DNA from 3 places in the Cupriavidus sp. C3SS-1 genome. Region 2 is predicted to be linked to each of the others. Evidence: predicted binding sites of a transcription regulator. Region 2 holds the regulator's gene; each other region holds the start of a gene.
The links. The regulator sigma-54, encoded in region 2, starts transcription at its own class of promoters, with help from an activator protein. The targets are predictions, from matches to a motif close to TGGCANGNAANCTGCTTT.

Region 1 (3,251 bases), on a different replicon from region 2:
CGCATCGAGGCGGATGCCGACCAGCTTCCTCAGGGTGCCATAGACGATAGTGCCGCCCGCCAGGGCGATCACGATGCCGAGCAGCGTACCGATCAGCTGCGCGCCCAGCGAAACACCACCGATCCCGCCCAGCGCGTGCTGGCCGAAGATGCCGGCCGCAATGCCGCCCCAGGCGCCGCACAGCCCATGCAGCGGCCACACGCCGAGGACATCATCGATGTGCCATTTGTTTTGCGCGAGCGTGAACAGGTGGACGAACAGCACACCGGCCACTGCGCCGGTGATCAGCGCGCCGAGCGGATGCATCAGGTCGGAACCCGCGCAGACGGCGACCAGGCCTGCCAGCGGGCCGTTGTAGGCAAAGCCCGGGTCGTTGCGGCCGGCCCACCAGGCGGCCAGCGTGCCGCCGGCCATGGCCATCAATGAATTGATGGCGACCAGCCCGCTGATCTTGTCCACGGTCTGGGCGCTCATGACATTGAAGCCGAACCAGCCTACCGCGAGCACCCATGCACCGAGTGCCAGGAACGGAATGTTCGACGGCGGGTGCGCGCTGATGCGGCCATCCTTCTGGTAACGGCCGCGGCGCGCGCCGAGCAGCAGTACCGCGGGCAGGGCGATCCAGCCGCCGACCGCATGGACCACGACCGAGCCGGCGAAATCATGGAACGGGGCGCCGGTCAGGCTGGTGATCCAGTCCTGGATGCCGAAACGATGGTTCCAGGCAATGCCTTCGAAGAACGGGTAGACAAAGCCCACCAGGACAAAGGTCGCGACCAGTTGCGGATTGAAACGCGAACGTTCCGCAATGCCGCCCGAGATAATCGCGGGAATGGCCGCGGCAAAGGTCGCCAGGAAAAAGAACTTGACCAGTTCGTAGCCGCTCTTTTGCGCCAGCGTATCGGCGCCTGCCATGAACTGCACGCCGTAGGCGACGGTATAGCCGATAAAGAAATAGGCAATGGTGGAAACCGCGAAGTCCACCAGGATCTTCACCAGCGCGTTGACCTGGTTCTTCTTGCGCACCGTGCCCAATTCCAGGAAAGCGAAGCCGGCGTGCATGGCCAGCACCATGATTGCGCCAAGCAGGATAAACATGGCGTCGGTGCCAGTCTTCCAATTGTCCATAGGTCCCTCATGCTCAAAATGGGAGCATGGGTATGCAAAAACCATTCCAGAACTGGCCGCATACTGGTGCCATTTGCACCGCCATGGTGGAATCCGCACCGGATATCCGCAGGGGCGGCCCGGATTCCAGGGGGCGAGGTGGTGCAGATCTTCGATAACGAAAGGAGCCAGATCGTCCGTGCGCGCCAGAATGATGCAGCCGGCAGGGGCTTTTATGAACCTTGACGGTGCATTGCACCATAGCGGTGAATGATGGGTGCTGCACCACGATGCCTTGCTAGGGGGCGACAGGCCGGAACCGCCCGCTTGCGCTCCAGTCCGAAATAACGCAGAGAAAGACGCCGGAACAGAGCGGGAAATCGCCCGCTAACCGGCCTCAAGCAAGGATTTCCGGGTTTTTTCGTTGCATTGGTGCCACTGGGGATTGCCCAAGGCGCGAAGGGCAGATTAGACTGCGCCGATCGATGCAATGCCTGCTGGCAGATACATCGGTGACGACGACCAACAAGGGAAATCAGCCATGAATAAAGGTGAACTGGTATCGGCCATCGCCGCGGAAGCAGAACTGAGCAACGCCGCAGCCGAGCGTGCGCTCAACGCAGCGCTGGACAGTATCAAGAAGGCAGTGGCAAAGGGTGATTCGGTAACGCTGGTGGGTTTTGGCAGCTTCAGCTCGGGTAAACGCGCCGCACGCACGGGCCGCAACCCGCGCACGGGCGAAACGATCAAGATTCCGGCCGCGAAGACCGTCAAGTTTTCTGCTGGACAAGGTTTCAAGGACGCCGTGAACAAGAAGAAGTAAGCGGTTTGCGTCCGGAGTAGCGAGAGAGCGGCCTGTCGGGCCGCTTTTTTATTGGCCGCGCGCGTGGCGCTCCGGCCATATCAGGCGCCTGCCCAGGCCACATCAGCCCCGGCGCCCCCGAGCGCCGGTTTACGGGTTACACTGCCGCGCCTCGGCCCCCGCAACTTGCACCACCATCATGAACGACCAGTCCCACCAGCTTTCCATGACCGTGCTGATGACGCCGGACATGGCCAATTTCTCCGGCAACGTGCACGGCGGCACCATCCTGAAGTACCTGGACATGGTGGCCTATGCCTGCGCCAGCCGCTACGCCGGCCGGTACGTGGTCACGCTGTCGGTGGATCAGGTGGTGTTCCGCCAGCCCATCCACGTCGGCGAGCTGGTGACCTTCCTGGCCGCGGTGAACTTCACCGGGCGCAGCTCCATGGAAATCGGCATCAAGGTGGTGACCGAGAATATCCGCAGCAAGCTGGTGCGCCACACCAACAGCTGCTATTTCACGATGGTGGCGGTCGACGACAACGGCGCGCCCGCCGAAGTGCCGCCGCTGGAGCCGCGCGACGAAGTCGAGCGCCAGCGCTTTGCGGCGGCCCAGCAGCGCCGCGAACTGCGCCAGGAAATGGAAAAGCGCCGCGACGCCATCAAGGTGACCGGGAGCTGATTTGGCCATGGCGTGCATGCTTTCCCTGCTTGCCGGTGCCTGCCTGACGGCGGGCGGCGCCCATGCGCTGGCCGAGGAAATCGGCAGCGTCAATACCAATTTCCGCATGACCGGCTCGGACAAGGTGGTCATCGAGGCGTATGACGACCCGATGGTGCAAGGCGTGACCTGTTACGTGTCACGCGCGCGCACCGGTGGCATCAAGGGTACGCTGGGCATGGCGGAAGACCCGCCCGAGGCGTCGATCGCGTGCCGCCAGGTGGGGCCGATCTCGTTCAAGGCGCCGCTGCGCCAGCAGGACGACGTGTTTTCGGAGCGCATGTCGATCCTGTTCAAGACCCTGCATGTGATCCGCGCCGTCGACCGCAAGCGCAATACGTTGGTCTACCTGACGTATTCCGACCGCATCGTCAGCGGCAGCCCGCAGAACAGCGTGACGGCCGTGCCGGTGCCCGCCGCGACCGCCATTCCGGTCAAGTAAGCGCGCGAACGCCCGGCTATCCGGGTTGCCGGGCCCCGCTCATGCTTCTGGCCCGAACAGCTTGCGCAGGTTCGACTTCAGGATCTTGCCATTCGCGTTGCGCGGCAGCAGGTCGGGCAGCACGAGGATCCGTACCGGCACCTTGAACGCCGCCAGCCGTTCCGCGACAAACGCCT
Region 2 (3,251 bases):
TTGCCAGGCCTTCGCGCATGTCGCGATCCGACAGCAATTGGGCGATTTCGGAAAGAATCTCGAGATGCTGCTGCGTAGCCTGTTCCGGCACCAGCAGGAAGATCAGCAGCGAGACGGGCTTGCCATCCGGCGATTCGAACGGGATCGGCTCGGCCAGCCGCATGAAGGCAGCCAGCGGTTGCTTCAGCCCCTTGATGCGCCCGTGCGGAATGGCCACGCCCGCGCCCAGACCGGTCGAACCCAGGGACTCGCGCGCGAACAGGTTGTCGGTCACGGTCGCCCGCGCCACGCCATGGTTGTTCTCGAATAGGAGCCCGGCTTGCTCGAATACACGCTTCTTGCTGGTGACGCTGACGTCGAGATTGATGTTGCCGGGTGGCAGCAGTTTGGCCAAACGATTCATGGGCGATGCGAGGATTTCAGTTAGCAGGCAGATCGGACTGCTCAGCCCGGAAACGAAGTGGGGCCGGGTTGCGGCCACGCCATGGCTTACCAAGCGTTCGGCCATTATAGAGCAGCGTCTCCCCTGTTCTTGTGCAATGCAGCGCCCTGTATGGCCTGGTCCGTGCTGGCGCCGCCACACCTGGGTACGGTGCTCGCGCCGGAGTCGCTACGCGCTATGTCTTGGAGAGCATACACCGTGCTGCGCCAGTTGCGAACACTTGTGTCCAGGACACGCGCAAGGCCAGGGCTACAGATGCAAAAAAGCCGCGCTACATGGCGCGGCTTGCTTTATCAGTCCTGTTTTCAGTGCCCAGCCTTGCGACTGGCAGGCTTGATTATTGCTGCTGTAGTTGAGCCTCGGCCATCTGGTACTTGACCGCTTCACGGTCGTGGCCTTGCACGCGATCCTTGTAGCGAATCACCTGGCGGTCCAGCTTGTCGACGAGTGCGTCGATGGCCGCATACAGGTCTTCGTGATGGGCTTCCACAAAAATGTCCTTGCCCCGAAGGTGCAAATTGATTTCCGCGTACTGACGCCTGTCCTTTTCCTTGTGATTGTCGACTGAGAGTAGCACGCTGACGCCAATGACTTGATCGAAATGCCTGACGATACGCTCCAGCTTCGTTTCCACGTACTCACGCAGCGGAGGCGTGATGTCCAGGTGGTGTCCACTGATCTTGAAGTTCATAGCGCTTCTCCTTCTGAAAGAGCTGCACCAGGCAGGCGGTGCAACTCGGCTACAAAGTCTTGCGGAGATTGACAGCAGGGATCTTCAGGGCTTCGCGATACTTGGCGACGGTACGGCGCGCGACAACGAAGCCTTGTTCACCCAGCAATTCGGCAATTCGGCTGTCGGAAAGAGGACTCCTCGGGTCTTCGGCTCCTATAAGTTGCTTGATCAAGGCGCGGATCGCCGTTGAAGAAGCCGCCCCACCGGTTTCGGTGGAAACGTGGCTGCCAAAAAAGTACTTCAGTTCGAAAGTACCCATCGGCGTTGCCATGTATTTATTGGTCGTCACCCGGGATATGGTTGACTCGTGTAATCCCAGTGTATCGGCAATCTCCCGCAAAACCAAGGGGCGCATCGCGATTTCCCCGTGCGTGAAGAAGTTCTTCTGACGCTCGACAATCGCCTGCGAAACTCGCAGGATCGTGTCGAACCTTTGCTGGATATTCTTGATCAGCCAGCGCGCTTCCTGCAGCTTTTGCTGCAGCCCCGCGGCACCGGATTCACCCTTGGCGCCGCGCAGGATCTGCGCGTACATGTCGTTGATGCGCAGGCGCGGCATCACATCCGGATTGAGCTGCGCGATCCAGCCGCCGCCGCTTTTGCGCACGAATACGTCAGGCACCACGAAGTCCGCTTCGGGGCGGCTGTATGCGTGGCCTGGGTAGGGCGCGAGCGAGCGGATCAGTTCATGCGCGGCCTTGAGCGCCGCTTCATCCACCTGCAGTGCTTTTTTCAGGCGCGTGTAATCGCGTACGGCAAGCAGTTCGAGGTGATGGTTGACGATCGAGAGCGCCAGTTCGCGCTGCGGATGCTGCAGCCGGCGCAGCTGCAGGCTCAGGCATTCGGCCGCATTGCGCGCGCCCACGCCGGGCGGGTCGAAGCTTTGCAGCAGCGTGAGGATCGCCTGCAGTTCGTCGACCTCGAATTCGAGTTCCTCGGGCAACTCAGAGCAGATCTCGTCGAGCGACGCGCTCAGGTAGCCATCGTCGTCGAGCGATTCGATCAGGAAGATCGCCAGGCCCTTGTCGCGAGTCGAGATCTTCAGCGGCGCGAGCTGCTCCATCAGGTGTTCGCGCAAGGTGGGTTCGGCGTCGCGCAGCTGCATGGGCGTCTTCTCGTCGTCCTCGCCCTGCGGGCGCCGCGCGAAATCGTCCAGGCTCCAGTCGCTGCCGTAATCCTCGCTACCGCTGTCGCTATAGCTCTCATCCTCGCTGCCCGGGCTGCTGGGGTTCGCGTCGCTGTTGCCCTGCGGTTCGGCCGGTGCGGGCGCGGGTGCGCTCTGCAGGTTGACCGAGCCATCGGCCGCCACGCGCAGCGGGCTGTCGATCCAGTCGTTTTCGCGCTCCAGCAGCGGGTTTTCCGTCAAGGCCTGCTCGACTTCCTGCTGCAGCTCAAGCGTAGAAAGTTGCAGCAGCCGGATCGACTGCTGCAGTTGCGGCGTGAGTGCCAGATGTTGGGAGAGACGGAGCTGTAGCGACGGTTTCATGCGACCTATTCTATGCGCATCCAACCGATGTTGGAACGGAAATTGCTATCGCTGATGCTGCCTGATCGTCTCTGCCAAGCCCACCTGCCGCCCCCGGCTTCACATGCGGAAGTTCTCGCCCAGGTAGACGCGGCGCACCGACTCGTTGGCGATGATTTCGTCGGGCTGGCCCGATGCGAGTACGGTGCCTTCGCTGATGATGTACGCGTGGTCGCAGATGCCAAGCGTCTCGCGCACGTTGTGGTCGGTGATCAGCACGCCGATGTTGCGTGCCTTCAGGAAGCTGACGATGCGCTGGATTTCGCCGACGGCGATCGGATCCACGCCGGCGAACGGTTCATCAAGCAGGATGAAGCGCGGCGAGGACGCCAGCGCGCGGGCGATTTCCACGCGGCGGCGCTCGCCGCCCGACAGCGACAGCGCGGGGTTGTTGCGCAGGTGGGCGATCTGCAGGTCGTCCAGCAGCGTATCGAGGCGGCTGTCGATCTCGGCCTTCGGCAGCGGCTTGCCGTTGACCAGCTGCAGCTCCAGCACCGCGCGGATGTTCTCTTCCACATTGAGCTTGCGGAACACCGACGCTTCCTGCGGCA
Region 3 (3,251 bases), 1.3 Mb from region 2:
CAGCGACTTCAGCCTGGTCTTGTACGCGGCCAGTTCGGCCTTGTTCGGCAGCTTGCCGTGGACCAGCAGGTGGGCGATTTCCTCGAACTCGCAGGCATCGGCCACGTCCAGGATGTCATAGCCGCGGTAGTGCAGGTCGTTGCCGGTACGGCCAACGGTGCACAGGGCGGTGTTACCGGCGGTCACGCCCGACAGGGCAACGGACTTCTTGGGCTTCGGGGTGGCGATCGGTTGTGCTTCGGACATCAGGGTCTCCTTGTGAGGTACGGTTCGGCTGGCCTTACTTGGCCTTGCCCTGGGCAAACAGGGCGTCGAGTTTCTGTTCGTAGGCGTGGTAGCCGATGCTCTCGTAGAGTTCCGAGCGCGTCTGCATGGTGTCGACCACGTTCTTCTGGGTGCCGTCGCGGCGGATGGCGGTGTAGACGTTCTCGGCGGCCTTGTTCATGGCGCGGAAGGCCGACAGCGGGTACAGGACCATCGACACGCCCGAGCCGGCGAGTTCATCCGTGGTGAACAGCGGCGTGGCGCCGAATTCGGTGATGTTGGCCAGCACCGGCACCTTCACTGCGTCCACGAACTTGCGGTACATGGCCAGGTCGGTCATGGCTTCCGGGAAGATCGCGTCGGCGCCTGCCTCGACGCATGCCACGGCGCGCTCGATGGCGCTTTCCAAGCCTTCCACGGCCAGCGCGTCGGTGCGCGCCATGATCACGAAATTCTCGTCGGTACGCGCATCGACGGCAGCCTTGATGCGGTCGACCATTTCGCCCTGAGTGACGATTTCCTTGTTCGGACGATGGCCGCAGCGCTTGGCGCCGACCTGGTCTTCAATGTGCATGGCCCCGGCGCCGGCCTTGATCAGCGAGCTGGTGGTGCGGGCCACATTGAAGGCCGACGAACCGAAGCCGGTGTCGACATCGACCAGCAGCGGCACATCGCATACGTCGCTGATGCGGCGCACGTCGATCAGCACGTCTTCCAGGCCCGAGATGCCCAGGTCGGGCAGGCCCAGCGAGCCCGCGGCCACGCCGCCGCCCGACAGGTAGATGGCGCGGTAGCCAGCGCGCTTGGCCAGCAGGGCGTGGTTGGCGTTGATGGTGCCCACCACTTGCAGCGGATGCTCTTCGGCCAGGGCCTGGCGGAAGCGGGCGCCGGCCGAGCGGGCCAGGTCGGATGCGGAATAGGTCATGGTGCGGTGTCTCGTTGTCAGGGGCAATGATGGAACGGGACCAATAACGCAAGCGCTATGCCAGCCCCTCGGACCAACCTTGCGCGCGTCCTTAACTAATTGATTTTATGGATAATTTTGATACAAGCGGTGAGTGTTCAACGGCGCGGAAAGGCATTTCATCGCACTATTGCATTGCATGCGTGGAATTCGAATTTCACGATTGAAATTCATATCCCGGGCGGGCACAATAGCAGCACTTTACCGTCGAAGCACCATGCCACCCTCAGCCTCTCCTTCCGGCCTGCCGCGCATCTGGGCCCTGGGCATCAGCCGCCTGCAGCGCGCCTTCGCGGAACTGATTCCAGCCTATTCTCACCTGGCCGAGTTCCGCATCGTCGGCCGTGCCTACGACTCCGCGGCCGACGCCATTCGGCGCGAGGCGCGCGAAGGCAAGCTCGACGTCGTGGTATCGGGCGGCTCCAATGGCGCCTACTTGCGCCAGCACGTGGACCTTCCGGTCGTGCTGGTCAAGGTGACCGGTTTCGACGTGATGAGCGCATTGGCGACCGCTCGGCGCATCTCGCCCCATGTGGCGCTCGTGACGCACGCGTCCACGTACGCCGAGGTCGACGAATTCACGCGTGCGTTTTCGCTGTCGATCCCCGCGTACACCTATCTGACCGAGGACGACGCCACCGCGCGGGTGCAGACGCTCAAGCAGGAAGGCGTGAAAGTGGTGGTCGGCCCTGGCCTGGTGACCGACCTGGCGGACCGGCTCGGCCTGATCGGCGTGTTCCTGTACTCGGGCAATTCCGTGCGCATGGCGCTGGAGGATGCCATCGAGGCGGCACGCCTGCGGCGCATCGAGTCGGGGCGCCGCGACTACGTCAATAACATCCTCGCGCACCTCAACGAGGGCGTGGCCGCGGTCGACGGCGAAGGCCGCATCCAGTCATTCAACCCGGCGATGGAGCGTTTCCTCGGCACACCGGCCGCGAGTGCGGTCGGACGCAAGCTGCAGGCGCTGTCGCCGGGTCTGTCGCTGGATGACGTGATCCAGAGCGGCGCGAAGGAACTCGAGGCGATCCAGAAAGTGGGCGACCGCATGGTCGTGGTCAATCGCATCCCGCTCGTCAACGAGTCGGGTACCACGGGTGCGCTGCTGACCCTGCAGGACGCGACCGCCATCCAGCGCGTGGACCGCAACCTGCGCTCGCGCAGCCGGACGCGGCTGCCCGGGGTGCGCTACAGCCTGGAAGACCTGGCTGGCACTTCGGACGCCATGGCGCACTTGCGCGATCTGGCGCGGCGTTATGCGGCCGTCGATTCCACCGTGCTGATCGGCGGCGAGAGCGGCACCGGCAAGGAGGTGCTGGCGCAGGGCATGCACGACGCCAGCCCGCGCCGCGCCTTCCCGTTCGTGGCCGTCAACTGCGCGGCGTTCCCCGAGGCGCTGCTCGAAAGCGAACTGTTCGGCTATGAAGAGGGCGCGTTTACCGGCGCACGGCGCGGCGGCAAGGCGGGCCTGTTCGAGTCGGCCCACAACGGCACGCTGTTCCTTGACGAGGTTGGCGACATGCCGCTGGCGCTGCAGACGCGACTGCTGCGTGTGCTGCAGGAAAAGCAGGTGCTGCCGATCGGCGGGCTTGAGGCCGTGCCGGTCAACGTGCGCGTGATCGCCGCCACGCACCGCGATCTCCCGCAGCGCGTGCGCGAAGGCAGCTTCCGCCAGGACCTTTACTACCGGCTCAACATCCTGCGCATCGAGGTGCCGCCGCTGCGCGAGCGCGCCGGGGACTTGCCGGAACTCGCGGACCTGCTCTACCGGCGCGCGCTGGAACGTCTGGGGCTGGAGCATCAGGAGGGCCTGCCGGAGGTCGCTCGCCTGCGCCTGGCTGGCTATCACTGGCCGGGCAATATCCGTGAACTGGAAAACGTCACCGAGCGCATTGCGGTGCTCGTGGCGGGCCGCCCGCTGGAGCCCGCCGAACTGCAGCGCGAACTGCATGCCGCGGTGCCGGAATTGTTCGGCGATGATGTGGGGACAGCACCCGAGGCGCGGATTTTCGTCGACATCCCC

Region 1: ACIGJC_RS23110 (ammonium transporter) is a predicted target of sigma-54. The motif match lies at 1,160-1,177, and genes of this name have one in related genera.
Region 3: prpB (methylisocitrate lyase) is a predicted target of sigma-54. The motif match lies at 1,235-1,252, and genes of this name have one in related genera.

What each region holds. Positions count from the first base shown of each region.
Region 1 covers NZ_CP172700.1:1,526,714-1,529,964, reverse strand. Annotated here, with positions in the region: gene ACIGJC_RS23110 (ammonium transporter) at 1-1,128, opposite strand, end outside; gene ACIGJC_RS23105 (HU family DNA-binding protein) at 1,649-1,930, shown strand; gene ACIGJC_RS23100 (acyl-CoA thioesterase) at 2,109-2,594, shown strand; gene ACIGJC_RS23095 (CreA family protein) at 2,602-3,075, shown strand; gene ACIGJC_RS23090 (class I adenylate-forming enzyme family protein) at 3,115-3,251, opposite strand, start outside.
Region 2 covers NZ_CP172699.1:395,608-398,858, forward strand. Annotated here, with positions in the region: gene ACIGJC_RS01885 (PTS sugar transporter subunit IIA) at 1-403, opposite strand, end outside; gene hpf (ribosome hibernation-promoting factor, HPF/YfiA family) at 780-1,133, opposite strand; gene ACIGJC_RS01895 (RNA polymerase factor sigma-54) at 1,183-2,661, opposite strand; gene lptB (LPS export ABC transporter ATP-binding protein) at 2,761-3,251, opposite strand, start outside.
Region 3 covers NZ_CP172699.1:1,686,787-1,690,037, reverse strand. Annotated here, with positions in the region: gene prpC (bifunctional 2-methylcitrate synthase/citrate synthase) at 1-246, opposite strand, end outside; gene prpB (methylisocitrate lyase) at 281-1,189, opposite strand; gene prpR (propionate catabolism operon regulatory protein PrpR) at 1,446-3,251, shown strand, end outside.